3 regions of the Streptomyces sp. NBC_00078 genome follow, and region 3 is predicted to be linked to each of the others. Evidence: riboswitches for the same ligand, from Rfam matches in the RefSeq annotation. Region 3 holds a riboswitch; each other region holds the start of a gene.
The links. Region 3 has a riboswitch for cyclic di-AMP ahead of OOK07_RS32380 (M23 family metallopeptidase). Riboswitches for the same ligand answer to the same signal wherever they lie in the genome.

Region 1 (4,927 bases), 1.4 Mb from region 3:
GCGCCCCGAGTCGCCCTTCGGTCGCGCCTGGTCCCTGTGGGCCCTCAGCTACTACCCGCACCCCTACCGCTACCTTCCTGCCGAGGCCCGCCACTATCTGGTGCGGCGCGTCCTCGGCCCGCTCGGTGCCTGGTGGCTGCGCGACCGCTTCGAGGGGAAGGTGCAGGTCAGCGAGGTCGACCGGATCGTGCGCACGGACGCGGCCGACGGCAGCCCGACCCTGACGGTCCGTACGCACGCGGGTGGCCTCCAGAACCTGTCGGCGGACCACGTCATCGCAGCCACCGGATACCGCGTGGACATCGCCGCGATGGACTTCCTCGGTCACGGACTGCGCACACGTCTGGCGGTGAGCCGGGGCGCGCCCAAACTGGGCGCGGGGTACGTCTCCTCGGTCCCGGGCCTGTACTTCACGGGCCTGCCGGCCGCGTCGTCGTACGGCCCCGTGATGCGCTTCGTGTGCGGCACGGAGTTCGCCTCTCCGAGGCTCGCCGCACACCTGGCCTCAGCGCACGGGTAGGCGGGCGCCGCGGACGCCACCGGGCGGTGAAGGGCCCACAAGAACAAAGGAGTTGGCCAAGGACGGCGGTGCACTCCGCGGTCGTCCGGTTCGCGGTGAGTCGGTGGGGCGTCCTGTCCGTATTCTCTGATCATGGCCGCACCCACCGCATATGCACTCATCGCCACCGACCTGGACGGCACGCTGCTCCGAGGCGACGACACGCTGTCCGACCGGTCTCTCGCAGCGCTCGCGCGGGTGGCCGAGGCCGGCGCTCGTCACCTCGTCGTGACGGGCCGGCCGGCGCCCAGAGTGCGGCCGCTCCTGGATGCCCTGGGCAGCAGGGGGCTCGCGGTGTGCGGACAGGGCGCGCAGGTGTACGACGCCGGCGCGGACCGTCTGCTGTGGTCCATCACGCTGGACCAGGAACTGGCCGAGACCGCCCTCGGCAAGATCGAGGCCGAGGTGGGCCAGGTGTACGCGGCCGTCGACCAGGACGGTGTGGAGGGACTCACGCTCATCGAACCGGGCTATCTGATGCCGCACCCGACCCTGCCGGCCGTGCGGGTCGACCGGCGCGACGACCTGTGGTGCGAGCCGATCAGCAAGGTGCTGCTGCGCCATCCCGACCTGTCCGACGACGAGTTGGCGTCGACGGCGCGCTCGGTGGTCGGTTCGCTGGCCACCGTCACCATGTCGGGACCCGGGACCGTCGAACTCCAGCCATGCGGCATCACCAAGGCGACGGGCCTCGCGCTGGCCGCCGCGCACCTGGGACTCGGACCGGAGCGGACGATCGCCTTCGGCGACATGCCCAACGACATCCCGATGTTCGACTGGGCCGCCCACGGCGTCGCCATGGCCAACGCCCATCCCGAACTCAAGGCGGTGGCCGACGAGATCACCTCGTCGAACGAGGACGACGGCATCGCCGTCGTCCTCGAAAGACTTTTCCCAAGCGGGTGATACGGCTCAGTACGCGCCGAACACGTTGTCGATCGACCCGTACCGTGCGGCCGCGTACTTGCAGGCGGCGGTGATGTTGGCGACCGGGTCGTAGGGGTCGTACGCCGTGCCGGGCACGTGGTAGGCGAGGAACGTCGGGTCGATGACCTGCAGCAGCCCCTTGGACGGGGTGCCGGCTACCGCGTTCGAGTCCCAGAGGTTGATGGCGGCCGGGTTGCCCGAGGACTCGCGGATGACGTTGCGGTAAATGCCGTTGTACGTCCCGGGGATGCCGTTCTGTGCCATCACCTGCAGGGAGGCCCGGATCCAGCCGTCGAGGTTGTCGGCGTAGCCCAGGGAGCGGGCGGTGGCCACGGTCGGGGTAGCCGCGGAGGCGCTGGTCGCGCCGATGATCGGGAGGGCGAGAACGGCGGCGCCCGTGCCGATGACGGCGAGCTTGCGGGCGAGGCGCGAGTTCTTGGTGCGGCGGTGCTGAGCGGCAGCAGGCATGGCGAGGTTCCTCTCCGGCGCCTACGAGGTGAGCTGTCGGGTTCGGGCGGGAGTTGCCCGGCCGCGCCGCCCTGCGGCGACGCGACTTCACCCCTAGCCGGTCCGGGACGGTGCCCGGTCCGGCGCTTACCTGGTTCCCCCGCTCCTGCCGTGCGAGTGAGTTCGTCGATGGGTTGTGTCCAGGCGGCGGCAGGATTCGGCGTTCCGCCCGACAGGCCGGGAACGTATGCGAGAGCACATGTCCGGAACAAGTGCCGAATTCACAGATCACGCCTATTGACCTTGGTCTGAGGCATATGGGTCGCTAGATCCTTTGCGGTTGCCAACCTTCAACTTGCGTATGGGTGAAGGGAAAACGACAGAAGCCGGACGGCCGTCGACCCGTGCGATGGCGTGACCCAACTCACTGGCTCCCGCGACAGCGGCAAATCGGGCAATGGGCCCAACTCATAGTCAATCAACTGTCGATGGGATCCGTTTCCTCCAGGTTCGGTGGAAGATCACCTCCCCATCCGCGGTGTACACCACCCCATTAAGGGCGAAAGGTGCACTCTGCCGCATCTGGCCTACCGGGAATCCGGGGTGTCGGACGAGCGTGCCGGCCGCCCGCGCGTGCATCTCCACCGCGAGGACGGAACCTCCCCTGTAGTGCGCGTCGTTGTCATAGCGGTCGCCCGTCGGGCGCACCGTCACGACGACCGCCTTGCACCAGGGTTGTCTCGTAGGGGAAGGATGTCCGGATGTGCGTGCTCATCGCGGTGACCTCGAAGGGCGGGGTGCATGGTGCGCCGAGCCGGCCGGCGGCGACGGAGGCCGGATGGGCGAGGGTGCCGTAGGTCGCGGAGGCGCCGGACATGGTTCCCGCCGGCATACCCAGGCCGTCGTGCCGGAAAGGGTGAGCGCAGACCCTCGGTCGGCCGAAGGGGGCGCGGTCGTCCTCAGGGGACTGCCCGCCGCCGGATTCGATGCCTGTGCCTCTCCGGGACGGGGGCTGCCGCTTCCCTCGGAGGCGACGGGAAACGCCGACAGGCAAGGCGGTGGGCAAGGCGATGGGAGGCGGTGGGGAAGGGGATGAGGAAGTCTGTAGATATCCGGTTATATCAGGTGATCAAAAGCATACCGGTCGTGATCCAATACCGCCCATGGTGGACGGGTGGGCGGCATCGGTGATCGAAAGGTGACCGGATACGCTGACTTGAGTGATGTCAGCGACCTATCGACAAACCGTGTAAGCGCCAGCAGACACCAGCAGACAGGAGACCCCTCGTGACCGTCGTCGGGCCGTTCGGGCTGAGCGTGCGGGACCAGGCTCTGGAAGCCGATGTCCAGGCCGGAATGGCGGCCGTCGAGGAAGGTTTGCTCGAAGCCACCAAGAGTGAGGTCCCCTTCATCACGGAGGCCGCCCAGCACCTGGTGCGGGCGGGTGGGAAGCGGTTCCGCCCGCTGCTGGTGATGCTCGCCGCCCAGTTCGGTGATCCGTACGCCCCCGGGATCGTGCCGTCGGCCGTGGTGGTGGAGCTGACCCATCTGGCGACGCTGTACCACGATGACGTGATGGACGAGGCCGCGGTGCGGCGCGGCGTGGACAGCGCCAACGCCCGCTGGGGCAACTCGGTCGCGGTCCTCACCGGCGACTTCCTGTTCGCGCGCGCCTCGCACATCCTGGCCGACCTGGGCCCCGAGGCGGTCCGGGTTCAGGCGGAGGCGTTCGAGCGGCTGGTCACCGGACAGATCCTGGAGACGGCGGGGCCGCAGGACGGCCGGGACCCGGTCGGCCACTACCTGGACGTGCTGGGGGGCAAGACGGGCTCGCTGGTGGCCGTGTCGTGCCGCTTCGGCGCCATGATGTCGGGCGCCGACGAGACGGTCGTGGACGTGCTGACGCAGTACGGGGAGCGGCTCGGCGTCGCCTTCCAGCTGGCCGACGACGTGCTCGACATCGCCTCCGACTCGCGCGAGTCCGGAAAGACGCCGGGCACCGATCTGCGCGAGGGGATCCCCACCATGCCGGTGCTGCGGCTGCGGGAGCGGGCGGCGCGGCTGGGGCTGGCCGAGGACATCGCCCTGTGCGAGCTGCTGGACTCCGACCTGGGCGACGATGCGCGGCTCGCGGAGGCACTCACGGCGCTGCGCGCGCACCCCGCGCTGGAGCAGGCGCGCCGGGACACCGTGCGTTACGCCGAGGAGGCGCGGGCGGCGCTGGCTCCGCTGCCTGAGTGCGGCGCGCGGCTCGCGCTGATGGAGATGTGCGACGCCGTGGTGCACCGGGCCGGCTGATCTCGCCACTGACCTGCACCTACAGCGGTGTGATGCCCGTCACAGGCCTGGACAAGGCCACCCGGTCCGGCAAGCACCACGGCCTGCTCGCGGACACCGCCGAGATCCTGCGGCTCAACACCCTCGGCGGAGCCGCCCCGTCCGGCTCCTGCTCACCGGGCGCGATCGTCCGCGTCCCCTACCAGGCGGACTACGTGTTCCTGCAGAGCTGATCGAGTAGTTGACACCGCCTCACCAGGGCGGCGCTTCCCTCGTGACCCCTACGGGTCGGGGGAGGCGCCGCCCGCTCGTGTCATACCCCAGGAGTACGCGGAGTTGCCTCCCGGGTCTGACGCTTCTTCCTGGCCGATTTGGTGAGATGGAAACCACGGAAAACACCACTCCTCACCGATTCGGGTGAGAATGGCGGCTCGGGGTGGACAACAAGAGCACGAGAGTTGGACAAGCCGCCGCCGACGACGGAGGTAGTGCACACATGGCACCGTACGAATCCGACGACAGTACGACCGCCGGGGAGGCCGACGACCTGCGCGCGGGCCGGCGCAAGGCCGCGCGGTACGTGGTCCCGGTCGCGGTGGTGGGGGTGGCGGCGGCGACCATCGGCCTCGTCCCGGCCCTCGCCAGCTCCGGCGACCCCGACCTGCCGAAGATCAGCGCACAGCAACTCATCGACAAGATCGCCAAGTCGGACGTGCA
Region 2 (4,927 bases), 2.6 Mb from region 3:
CTGTAGCCGTCCTGGAAGCGCAGCGGTACCCGGACGCGGGCGCGCGGGGTGGCGGCGGGGAAGTCGGGCATGCGGGTTCTCCCGGGTGGGTCCGGTGGACGTCTGCTTGAGCAGTCCTGCTTCCGCAGTCCTGCTTCAGATTTGAAGCAGTTCTACGGTCCCGGACACTACCCCATGCTTTAAATTTGAAGCAACACGTTTACCGGGACTGGGTCACGAACAGGGCGGCGACGACCGCCGCCGCCACGGCACCTCGTCGGGCGTGGGCCGGCTGCCCCCCTCGTCGAGGGCCCGCGCGACCCCCGAGAAGATCTCCTCCACCTGCTCCACCTGTTCCTCGGTGAGGTGCTCGAAGAGCGAGGCGCGCACGGTCTCGACATGTCCGGGCGCGGTGCGTTCCAGCACCGCCATGCCCTCGTCGGTGAGTGCGGCGATGCTCCCCCGCTTGTCCCACTTGCAGTTCTCGCGCCGGATCAGACCGTCCTTCTCCAGCCGGGACACCGCGTACGTCAGCCGGCTTCGGGTGATCTTCGTCCGCTCGGCGAGATCGGTCATCCGCAGCCGCCGCTCGGGTACCTCGGAGAGATTGGCCAGGATGGAGTAGTACAGGTGCGGCATGCCGGCGTCCTGCTGGAGCTGCCGGTCGATCGCGTCCTCCAGGAGGTGCGCCGCGGCGATGTACGCGCGCCAGGCGCGCTGCTCCTTGGAGGTGAGCCAGCGAGTCGTCATAGCCCCAGTGTAGGTTTGTTTCAAACTTGAACCAAGACCCACCCGCCCGAGCCCGCCCTGCCTGTCCGAGCCCGCCGCCGAGAGTGAGCGCGACCGATGCCGTACCCCTACGTCCTGCTGTCCGCCGCCGTCTCTCTCGACGGCTACCTCGACGACGCCGGCCCCGAACGCCTCCTGCTCTCCTCCCCGGCCGACTTCGACCGTGTGGACGAGGTGCGGGCGTCCGTCGACGCGATCCTCGTCGGCGCGGGCACGATCCGCGCCGACAACCCGCGGCTGCTGGTCAACTCGCCCGAGCGCCGGGCCGCCCGCATCGCGGCTGGGAAGTCGGAGTACCCCCTCAAGGTCACCGTCAGCGGCTCCGGCGACCTGGACCCGGACGCGAACTTCTGGCACACGGGTGGCGAGAAGCTCGTCTGCACGACCGACCAGGGTGCCCGGCGGGCGCGCGCACTCGGCCTCGCCGCCGACGTCGTCCCGCTCGGCCCCGACCTCGACTGGCGGCGGCTCCTGGAGCATCTGCACGACGTGCGCGGCGTACGGCGCCTGATGGTCGAGGGCGGCGGCACGATCCACACCCAGTTCCTCCGGCAGGGCCTCGCCGACGAACTCCAGCTCGTCCTCGCCCCCCTCTTCGTGGGCGACCCGGACGCTCCCCGCCTCTTCGGCCCCGGCGCCTACCAGGGTGGCCGCCTGCGCCTGACGGAGACCCGGCGGATCGAGGACGTCGTTCTCATGCGCTACGAGCCCACGGCCCCCGGTGCCGGCCCGCTCCCCGCCGCCGCCGACCGCCACTGGCTGGCCCTCGCCTGCGAGCTGGCGGCGCAGTGCCCGCCCTCCCGCACGGCCTTCAGCGTGGGCGCGGTGATCGTCGCCGCCGACGGCACGGAGCTGGCCCGCGGTCACTCGCGCGAGGGCGGCGACCCTGTCGTGCACGCCGAGGAGGCGGCCCTGGCCAAGCTCGACCCGGCGGATCCGAGACTCGCGTCGGCGACGGTGTACAGCAGCCTGGAGCCCTGCGCCCACCGCGCCTCCCGGCCCAGGCCGTGCGCGCGGCTGATCCTCGACGCGGGGGTGCGGCGGGTGGTCACGGCGTGGCGGGAGCCGGACACGTTCGTCACGGAGGCGGACGGGAGCGGGCTGCTGGCGTCGCGGGGCGTCGAGGTCGTCGTACTGCCGGAGTACGAGGAGCAGGCCAAGGCGCCGAACCGGCATCTCCCGGGTTCGTGACCCACGGTCGTGACCGTGGTTCTGAGCACCCCACGGATGGCGTATGCTGGTTACACAACGACGCGGGGTGGAGCAGCTCGGTAGCTCGCTGGGCTCATAACCCAGAGGTCGCAGGTTCAAATCCTGTCCCCGCTACTCAAGGCTCAGGGCCGGAATCCAGTAACTGGATTCCGGCCCTGAGTGTTTTCCCGCTTCCATGCCTCTCCGTGGGCCTCTCCGTGCCTGTCCGTGCCTTTCCGTGTCTCCCCGCCCTTCCCTGACGCGATGTCACCGAGTGTGGTCGAGCGACCGCCCTCCGCATAACAACTGACATACCGTCAATACCTGTGTGGATCCTGAGGTCTGGCCAACTCGCCCGTTTATGGCCGTTCATGGGCCCTACGTCCAGACCAAGAAGCATTAATGATCAAGCGGAACAGCTGGAAACGGCACCCCGGGTCTATTAACGTTCGATAACGCAGCGCGGTCGTCCCAGCCGTCACAAGAGACGGCTCCGTGCGCACGCGCCGAATCCCGCAAGGGAACCGGGGAACCACCACCCTGGGGTGAATCGCGCTGAAGCCGCCGTGAACGTACGGCGGGTATACGCGCGTAGGAGACCTTCCTGCTCCGAACCCGTCAGCTAACCCGGTAGGCGAGAAGGAAGGAAGGAGCACGCCTACGTGGCGTCCAACCCGCCTGCCCCGGCAGCACCGTTCGTGCCGAGTACCGAGCCCTTCGGCTTTGCCGGCCCCCGCACCGACGAGGGCCCGTGGGAGGAGTGGAACCCCACCGAGGAGTCCCTACCGCCGGTGCGCGGCCGGCACCGTGTCTCCAAGCAGCGCGGCGGGGGACTCGCCCGCAGCTCCACGGTTCTCGGCGTCGGTGTCATAGCCGCCGTCGGCGCGGGCGGCATTGCCAGCGCCAACACCGGCAAGCCCCCGGTCTCCATCTCCCTGCCCGATCTGCCTTCTGTGGGCGGCGTGTTCGGCGACTCCTCGCACGCCTCCAAGGGCTCCGCCACCGCCCTCAGCACCGTCGGCGTCAGCTCCGACGACACCGCGCAGGGCGCCGCGGACGCCGGTGAGGCGCTGCGCAACCGCATCATGGCCCAGGCCGAGAGCCAGCAGGTCCAGGTCGACGGCAAGGCCCGGTCGGCCACCGAGGCCGTCTTCGCCAAGCAGGTCGACGACGCTGCCGCCCAGGCGGAGAAGGCGGCCGTGGCCAAGGCGCGGGCCGCGAAGGAGAAGGCCGAGGCGGAGGCCAAGAAGAAGGCCGAGGCCGCCAAACTCGCCGAGCTGGCCAAGCAGTTCAAGCTGCCGGTCGTGTCGTACACGATCACCGGTACCTTCGGACAGGCCGGCTCGATGTGGTCCTCCGGCTACCACACGGGTCTCGACTTCGCCGCCCCCACGGGCACGCTCATCAAGGCCGTCCACAGCGGTACCGTCACGGAGGCCGGCTGGGCGGGCTCGTACGGCTACCGCACGATCATCACGCTCGACGACGGTACGGAACTCTGGTTCTGCCACCAGTCGTCGATCAGCGTGAGCGTGGGCCAGAAGGTCGGCACGGGCGATGTGATCGGGCGTGTCGGCGCCACCGGCAACGTGACCGGTCCGCACCTGCACCTCGAGGTCCACCTGAACGGCCAGGCCACGGGCATCGACCCGATGACATGGCTGCGCAGCAAGGGCCTCACCCCCTGACCTCGCTTCTCCCTGACCTCGGCTTCTCCCTGTTCTCCCTGTTCTCGCTGTTCTTTCTTTTCCTCGTGATCCCGGCAGCCCTGACGGCATACCCCAGACGTCAGGGCTGCCTTTTTTCCGCTGTCCAGCCGCTGGAATGGGTGACTCCGCTTGTTTACGGGGATTTTGCGGCCGCAGCGGAAGATCGCCCTCCGACGCGGGCGTTGACGCACTACATGACTTCTCTTCGCAAGCTCGGCTCCTCCGGCCTGGAGGTCTTTCCCCTCTCCCTCGGCGGCAACGTCTTCGGCTGGACCGCCGACGAGGCCACGTCCTTCGCCGTGCTGGACGCCTACGCGGCCGCGGGCGGCAACTTCGTCGACACCGCCGACTCCTACTCGGCGTGGGTCGACGGCAACAAGGGCGGCGAGTCCGAGACGATCATCGGCAAGTGGGTCAGGGCGCGCGGTAACCGCGACGACGTCGTCATCGCGACCAAGGTCAGCCAGCACCCCGAGTTCCCGGGCCTGACGGCCACCAACATCAAGGCCGCCGCCGACGCCTCCCTGAGCCGCCTCGGCACCGATCACATCGATCTGTACTACACCCACTTCGACAAGCCGGAGGTGCCGGTCGAGGAGATCATCGGCGCGCTCGACGAGCTGGTGAAGGCGGGCAAGGTGCGGCACATCGCCGCGTCCAACATCTCGCCCGAGCGGCTCCGTGCGTCCCTGGAGTTCTCCGACCGTGAGGGCCTGGCCAAGTACGTGGCCGTCCAGCCCCACTACAACCTGGTCTCGCGCGACACGTACGAGGGCGAACTCCAGGACCTCGCCGCGCGGTACGGCCTGGCCGCCGTCCCGTACTTCGCCCTTGCCTCGGGCTTCCTCACCGGCAAGTACCGGCCAGGTACGACGGTCCAGAGCGCCCGCGCCGGTGCCGGCAAGCACCTGGACACGGAACGCGGCCGCAGTGTCCTGGCGGCCCTCGACGAGATCGCCGACGCCCACGGGGCCCCGGTGGCGACGGTCGCCCTGGCCTGGCTCGCGGCCCAGCCGACGGTCATCGCGCCGATCGCGTCCGCGCGGACGGTGGAGCAGCTGCCGGCCCTGCTGGGGGTGGGGGAGCCGACGCTCACCGAGGCCGAGGTAGCGCGGCTGACCGCGGCGTCGGCCTGATCCTCCGAGATACAGGGGCGGTACCGGTCCTGTACCGCAGTACGCGCTCTACGTCCGGTACGGGTTGTACGCGGGATTCGGCATCGCCGGGTACCCGTACACCCCGTACATCGCCCAGGGCGC
Region 3 (4,927 bases):
CGTACGACGCCGTCCTCGAAGCTGCGCTTCTGGGTGTAGCCCGCGTCCGTGAACACCTTGATCATCTTGGCGTTGGCGGGCAGCACCTCGGCGGCGAAGCGGCGGATGGCGCGCTCACGGGCGACGGCGGCGATGTGCTCGAGGAGGGCGGACGCGACGCCGCGCCCCTGGTGGGCGTCCTGGACGAGGAAAGCCACCTCGGCCTCGTCGGCCGGCACGGACGCAGGCATGCCATCGGCGCCGATGCGGTCGTAGCGTACGGTGGCGATGAACTCGCCGCCGACCGTGGCCGCGAGTCCCACCCGGTCCACAAAGTCGTGGTGCGTGAAGCGGTGGACGTCCTTGGCGGACAGGCGAGGGTAGGGCGCGAAGAAGCGGTAGTACTTCGACTCGTCCGACACCTGCTCGTAGAAGCTGACCAGGCGCTCGGCGTCATCAACGGTGATGGGGCGGATGCGCGCGGTGCCGCCGTCACGCAGCACCACGTCGGCCTCCCAGTGCGCGGGATACTCGTGCCGGTCCGGCGAGGTCTGCATGGGCCCCAGAGTACGGCTCGCGTCCGACAACGGCGCGAGGCAGTCTGTGGAGAACACGGCAGTCCGCGGAGAACCGAACAAGGACGCAAGTCGGGCCGAGGCCGCGGTCCGACGACCCGCCCCGGACGGGACGAAGTACCGCTCCGGACATGCTTCACGTTGTGGGAAACTGGTCTAGACAACCCTGAGACTCTGAAGGGCAGCATCACATGGCTGAGCGCCGCGTCAACGTCGGCTGGGCCGAGGGCCTCCACGCCCGCCCCGCTTCCATCTTCGTCCGGGCCACCACGGCCACAGGTATCCCCGTGACGATCGCCAAGGCCGACGGCAATCCCGTCAACGCGGCCTCCATGCTGGCCGTCCTGGGCCTGGGCGCCCAGGGTGGCGAGGAGATCGTCCTCGCGTCCGACGCCGAGGGTGCGGACGCCGCACTCGACCGTCTGGCCAAGCTGGTCTCCGAAGGTCTCGAGGAGCTCCCCGAGACTGTCTGATCACGGCACCGCAGAAGGGCTCGTCCGAATTACCGGGCGAGCTCTTCGCATTTCTTGTGCCAAGACCGTGGAATTCCCGATCGCGGGCAGCATGGATAAACCCCCGCGAATTCTCTTGTCTTTGTATACGGCGCCCGTGTTAATGACGCAGGCTCGACATGTTTACGGCATGTTGCGAGTTCCTCACACGGTCGGCGCGATCGGCGCCGGGGGTGAATCGCAGCCGGTGCACCCCGCTGGAACGCTCGGTGTGCAGGGTCGTGACCGCCCGCGCGCGCTCGCTGTCGCCGCGGGCCACGGCGTCGACGATCGCACCGTGCTCCGCCCAGGACTCCACGGGGTCGGCGGGCGCCTCCACGGCGTACATCCAGGCGATCTTGTGGCGCAGCTGGGTCAGCATCGAGGTCAGCGCGGGGCTGCCGGCGGCCTGCGCGAGCGTCTCGTGGAACCAGCTTCCCAGGGAGCGCAGATCCTCGCTGTTGCCCCTCCTGGCCCGCTCCTGGCCCAGTCTCACCAGGCCGCGCAGGACCTTGAGATGGGCCTCGGTACGCCGCTGGGCGGCCCGTGAGGCACCGAGCGGCTCCAGGAGCATGCGCATCTCCAGCAGGTCGGAGGCCTCCTGCTCGGTCGGTTCCGCCACGCACGCGCCCGCGTGCCGTCGGGTCACCACGAAGCCCTCGGCCTCCAGCGTGCGCAGGGCCTCGCGGACGGGAACGCGCGAGACGCCGTAGCGGCGGGCCAGAACTTCCTCGGTGAGGCGGCCGCCACGCTCGTGGACACCGGCGACGATGTCGTCCCGGATCGCCGTGCACACCGAGTGCGCCGGAATACGCATGACCGACCTCCGACTTAATCCCCGTGAAACGTCGATGATTGACGCGTGTTCCGTGACTCTATTGCACAGAGCCGGAATTTCCGACGGGAGGCCGGAATCCATGGATATTTTTTGGACAGCAGGGCAACGGAAAGCGGCGAAACCCCGGCTCGTGGAGCCGGGGTTTCGCCGTTGTCCTGCGATCCGTCGTCAGACGTTCACGCCGTGCGAGCGCAGGTAGGCGACGGGATCGATGTCCGAGCCGTACTCGGCGGTCGTACGGGCCTCGAAGTGCAGGTGCGGTCCGGTGGTGTTGCCGGTCGCGCCGGAGACGCCTATCTGCTGCCCCGGGACGACCGTCTGGCCCACCGAGACGCCGATGGACGACAGGTGGCCGTACTGGGTGTACGTGCCGTCGTGCATCCTGATCACGATCTGGTTGCCGTAGGCGCCACCCCAGCCGGTCTCGACGACGGTGCCGGCGCCGACCGCGTGGACGGCCGTGCCGCTCGCGGCGTGGAAGTCGATGCCCGTGTGGCTGCCGGAGGACCACAGGGAGCCACCGGTCTTGTAGCCGGTCGAGACGTACGAGTTCGAGATCGGCGCGACGAAGGTGTTGAGGCGCTTGCGCTCGGCCTCGCGCGCGGCGCGCTCCTTGGCCTGCCGCTCCGCCTCGGCCTTCGCGGCGGCCTTCTTGCGCGCCGCCTCCTCTGCCGCCTTCTTGCGGGCGGTCTCCTCGGCGGCCTGCTTCTGGGCGTCGGCCTGGGCGTCGATCTTGTCCGCGATCGTGTCGCCGATGGTGATGACAGGGGTGAGGCCGGTCTGCTCGACGGAACTCTCGGCGGCGAGGGCCGGAGCGGCCTGGGCGCCGACGACGCCGGTGGCGGCGAGAGCCGCGACCCCTGCGGCGCGGATGGTGGTGCGGTGCATCCGCGTGGGACGACGGTGCTTCCCGGTGGCGCGCGTGAACGCCATGTGGTGGCTGGTCCTTTCCTTCCCTCTCGCCTACCGGGTTAGCTGACGGGTTCGGAGCAGGAAGGTCTCCTACGGACCCCCTCGCTGCGCGCGGGCGTCCGATTCACCCCAGGGACTGCGATGGGTCCCCGGCTCCCCTGGCTCGCGCCATAGGGGGACTCGGCGATGACTGTCCGGTGCCGCGGATGCGGCGCTGTGCCTGACGGACAGACCGGACGACGCTAAGCGGGGCGACTTTCAATTCCCAAACGGATCACGGTTTTTGTAGTACATGCCACAGGTCAGACAGGCAACCTCTCCCCTAATTCGGACATTAGGGGGCCCTGGTGACTCATCAGTCACCAGGGCCCCCACGCGCGCGGCGCCGCCGGTCCTCTACTCGGCTGCCACGACGGTGACTTCTCCGATCCCCAGGGCCTCGACGGGCTCCTTGATCGCGGCCGCGTCACCGACGAGGACGGTCACCAGACGGTCCACCGGGAAGGCGCTGACGGCCGCCGCGGTGGCCTCCACGGTGCCGGTGGCGGCGAGCTGCTGGTACAGCGTCGCCTGGTAGTCGTCCGGCAGGTGCTGCTCGACCTGGTCGGCCAGCGTGCTCGCCACGGCAGCCGCGGTCTCGTACTTCAGCGGCGCCACCCCGACGAGGTTCTGTACGGCGACATCGCGCTCGGCGTCGGTGAGCCCGCCTTCGGCGAGCGTGCGCAGCACCTTCCAGAGGTCGTCGAGCGCCGGGCCGGTGTTGGGGGTGTCGACAGAGCCGCTGATCGCGAGCATCGCGGCACCGGAGCCGTCCGGGGCGGACCTGAGGACCTGGCCGAAGGCGCGCACACCATAGGTGTAGCCCTTCTCCTCACGCAGGACACGGTCCAGACGGGAGGTGAGGGTGCCGCCCAGGCAGTACGTACCGAGCACCTGCGCGGGCCACACGCGGTCGTGCCGGTCGCGGCCGACGCGGCCGATGAGCAGCTGCGTCTGGACGGAGCCGGGACGGTCCACGATGATCACGCGTCCGGTGTCGTCGGCGGTGATCGGCGGCACGGGACGGGACTCGCCCCTGGAGCCCGTCCAGGCGCCGAGGGTCTCGCCGAGCAGCGCGTCCAGGTCGATGCCGGTGAGGTCGCCGACGACGACGGCGGTGGCCGTGGCAGGCCTGACGTGCCGGTCGTAGAAGGCGCGCACGGCCGCCGAGTCGATCTTCTCGACGGACTCCTCGGTGCCCTGGCGCGGGCGCGACATGCGCGAGGTCGCCGGGAACAGCTCCTTGGAGAGCTCCTTGGCGGCACGGCGGGAGGGGTTGGCCAGCTCGTGCGGGATCTCGTCCAGGCGGTTGCGGACCAGCCGCTCGATCTCGCTGTCGGCGAAGGCGGGCGCCCTGAGGGCGTCGGCGAGCAGACCGAGCGCCTTGGCGAGGCGGGAGGCCGGCACTTCGAGGCTCAGGCGTACGCCCGGGTGGTCGGCGTGCGCGTCGAGGGTGGCACCGCAGCGCTCCAGCTCGGCGGCGAAGTCCTCGGCGGAGTGCTTGTCGGTGCCCTCGGAGAAGGCCCGCGCCATGATCGTGGCGACGCCTTCGAAACCGGCCGGTTCGGCCTCCAGGGGCGCGGCCAGGAGCACCTCGACGGCGACGACCTGCTGGCCGGGGCGGTGGCAGCGCAGGACGGTCAGGCCGTTGCCGAGCGCGCCGCGCTCCGGGGCGGGGAAGGCCCAGGGCCTTGCCTCGCCGGCCTGGGGCTGCGGGTGGAACTCCATCGTGGTGAGCTCGGTCACTTGGCCGCCTCCGTGGTGTCGTCGCCGGTCTCGACCGTGGCTTCGGCCTCGGGGTCCTGCGGGGGATCTGCGTCCTCGGCGCTTTCTCCCGCGACGGGCTCGTAGACGAGCACCGCGCGGTTGTCGGGCCGCAGGCGCGCCTTGGCGACCTCCTGCACCTCCTGGGGTGTCACTTCCAGGACGCGCTGGACGGCGGTGAGGGCGAGCTGCGGGTCGCCGAACAGGACGGCGTAACGGCACAGTTCGTCGGCGCGGCCCGCGACCGTGCCGAGCCGGTCGAGCCACTCGCGCTCCAACTGGGCCTGCGCGCGCTCCATTTCCTCGGCGGTGGGGCCCTCCTCGGCGAA

Region 1: another riboswitch for cyclic di-AMP. It lies ahead of OOK07_RS25870 (transglycosylase SLT domain-containing protein); the one in region 3 lies ahead of OOK07_RS32380 (M23 family metallopeptidase).
Region 2: another riboswitch for cyclic di-AMP. It lies ahead of OOK07_RS20125 (M23 family metallopeptidase); the one in region 3 lies ahead of OOK07_RS32380 (M23 family metallopeptidase).

What each region holds. Positions count from the first base shown of each region.
Region 1 is NZ_JAPELX010000001.1:5,504,830-5,509,756, forward strand. Features, by position in the region: gene OOK07_RS25860 (NAD(P)-binding domain-containing protein) at 1-520, shown strand, start outside; gene OOK07_RS25865 (HAD family hydrolase) at 653-1,465, shown strand; gene OOK07_RS25870 (transglycosylase SLT domain-containing protein) at 1,472-1,954, opposite strand; cyclic di-AMP (ydaO/yuaA leader) riboswitch at 1,958-2,132, opposite strand; gene OOK07_RS25875 (hypothetical protein) at 2,616-2,810, opposite strand; gene OOK07_RS25880 (polyprenyl synthetase family protein) at 3,221-4,231, shown strand; gene OOK07_RS25885 (DUF3455 domain-containing protein) at 4,264-4,443, shown strand; gene OOK07_RS25890 (LolA family protein) at 4,707-4,927, shown strand, end outside.
Region 2 is NZ_JAPELX010000001.1:4,305,081-4,310,007, reverse strand. Features, by position in the region: gene OOK07_RS20145 (GTP cyclohydrolase II) at 1-71, opposite strand, end outside; gene OOK07_RS20140 (MarR family winged helix-turn-helix transcriptional regulator) at 214-729, opposite strand; gene OOK07_RS20135 (dihydrofolate reductase family protein) at 826-1,959, shown strand; tRNA gene OOK07_RS20130 (tRNA-Met) at 2,021-2,094, shown strand; cyclic di-AMP (ydaO/yuaA leader) riboswitch at 2,454-2,611, shown strand; gene OOK07_RS20125 (M23 family metallopeptidase) at 2,622-3,647, shown strand; gene OOK07_RS20120 (aldo/keto reductase) at 3,863-4,804, shown strand; gene OOK07_RS20115 (PrsW family intramembrane metalloprotease) at 4,853-4,927, opposite strand, start outside.
Region 3 is NZ_JAPELX010000001.1:6,896,735-6,901,661, reverse strand. Features, by position in the region: gene OOK07_RS32395 (bifunctional acetate--CoA ligase family protein/GNAT family N-acetyltransferase) at 1-536, opposite strand, end outside; gene OOK07_RS32390 (HPr family phosphocarrier protein) at 746-1,027, shown strand; gene OOK07_RS32385 (GntR family transcriptional regulator) at 1,167-1,862, opposite strand; gene OOK07_RS32380 (M23 family metallopeptidase) at 2,052-2,816, opposite strand; cyclic di-AMP (ydaO/yuaA leader) riboswitch at 2,829-2,991, opposite strand; gene OOK07_RS32375 (M16 family metallopeptidase) at 3,192-4,580, opposite strand; gene OOK07_RS32370 (M16 family metallopeptidase) at 4,577-4,927, opposite strand, start outside.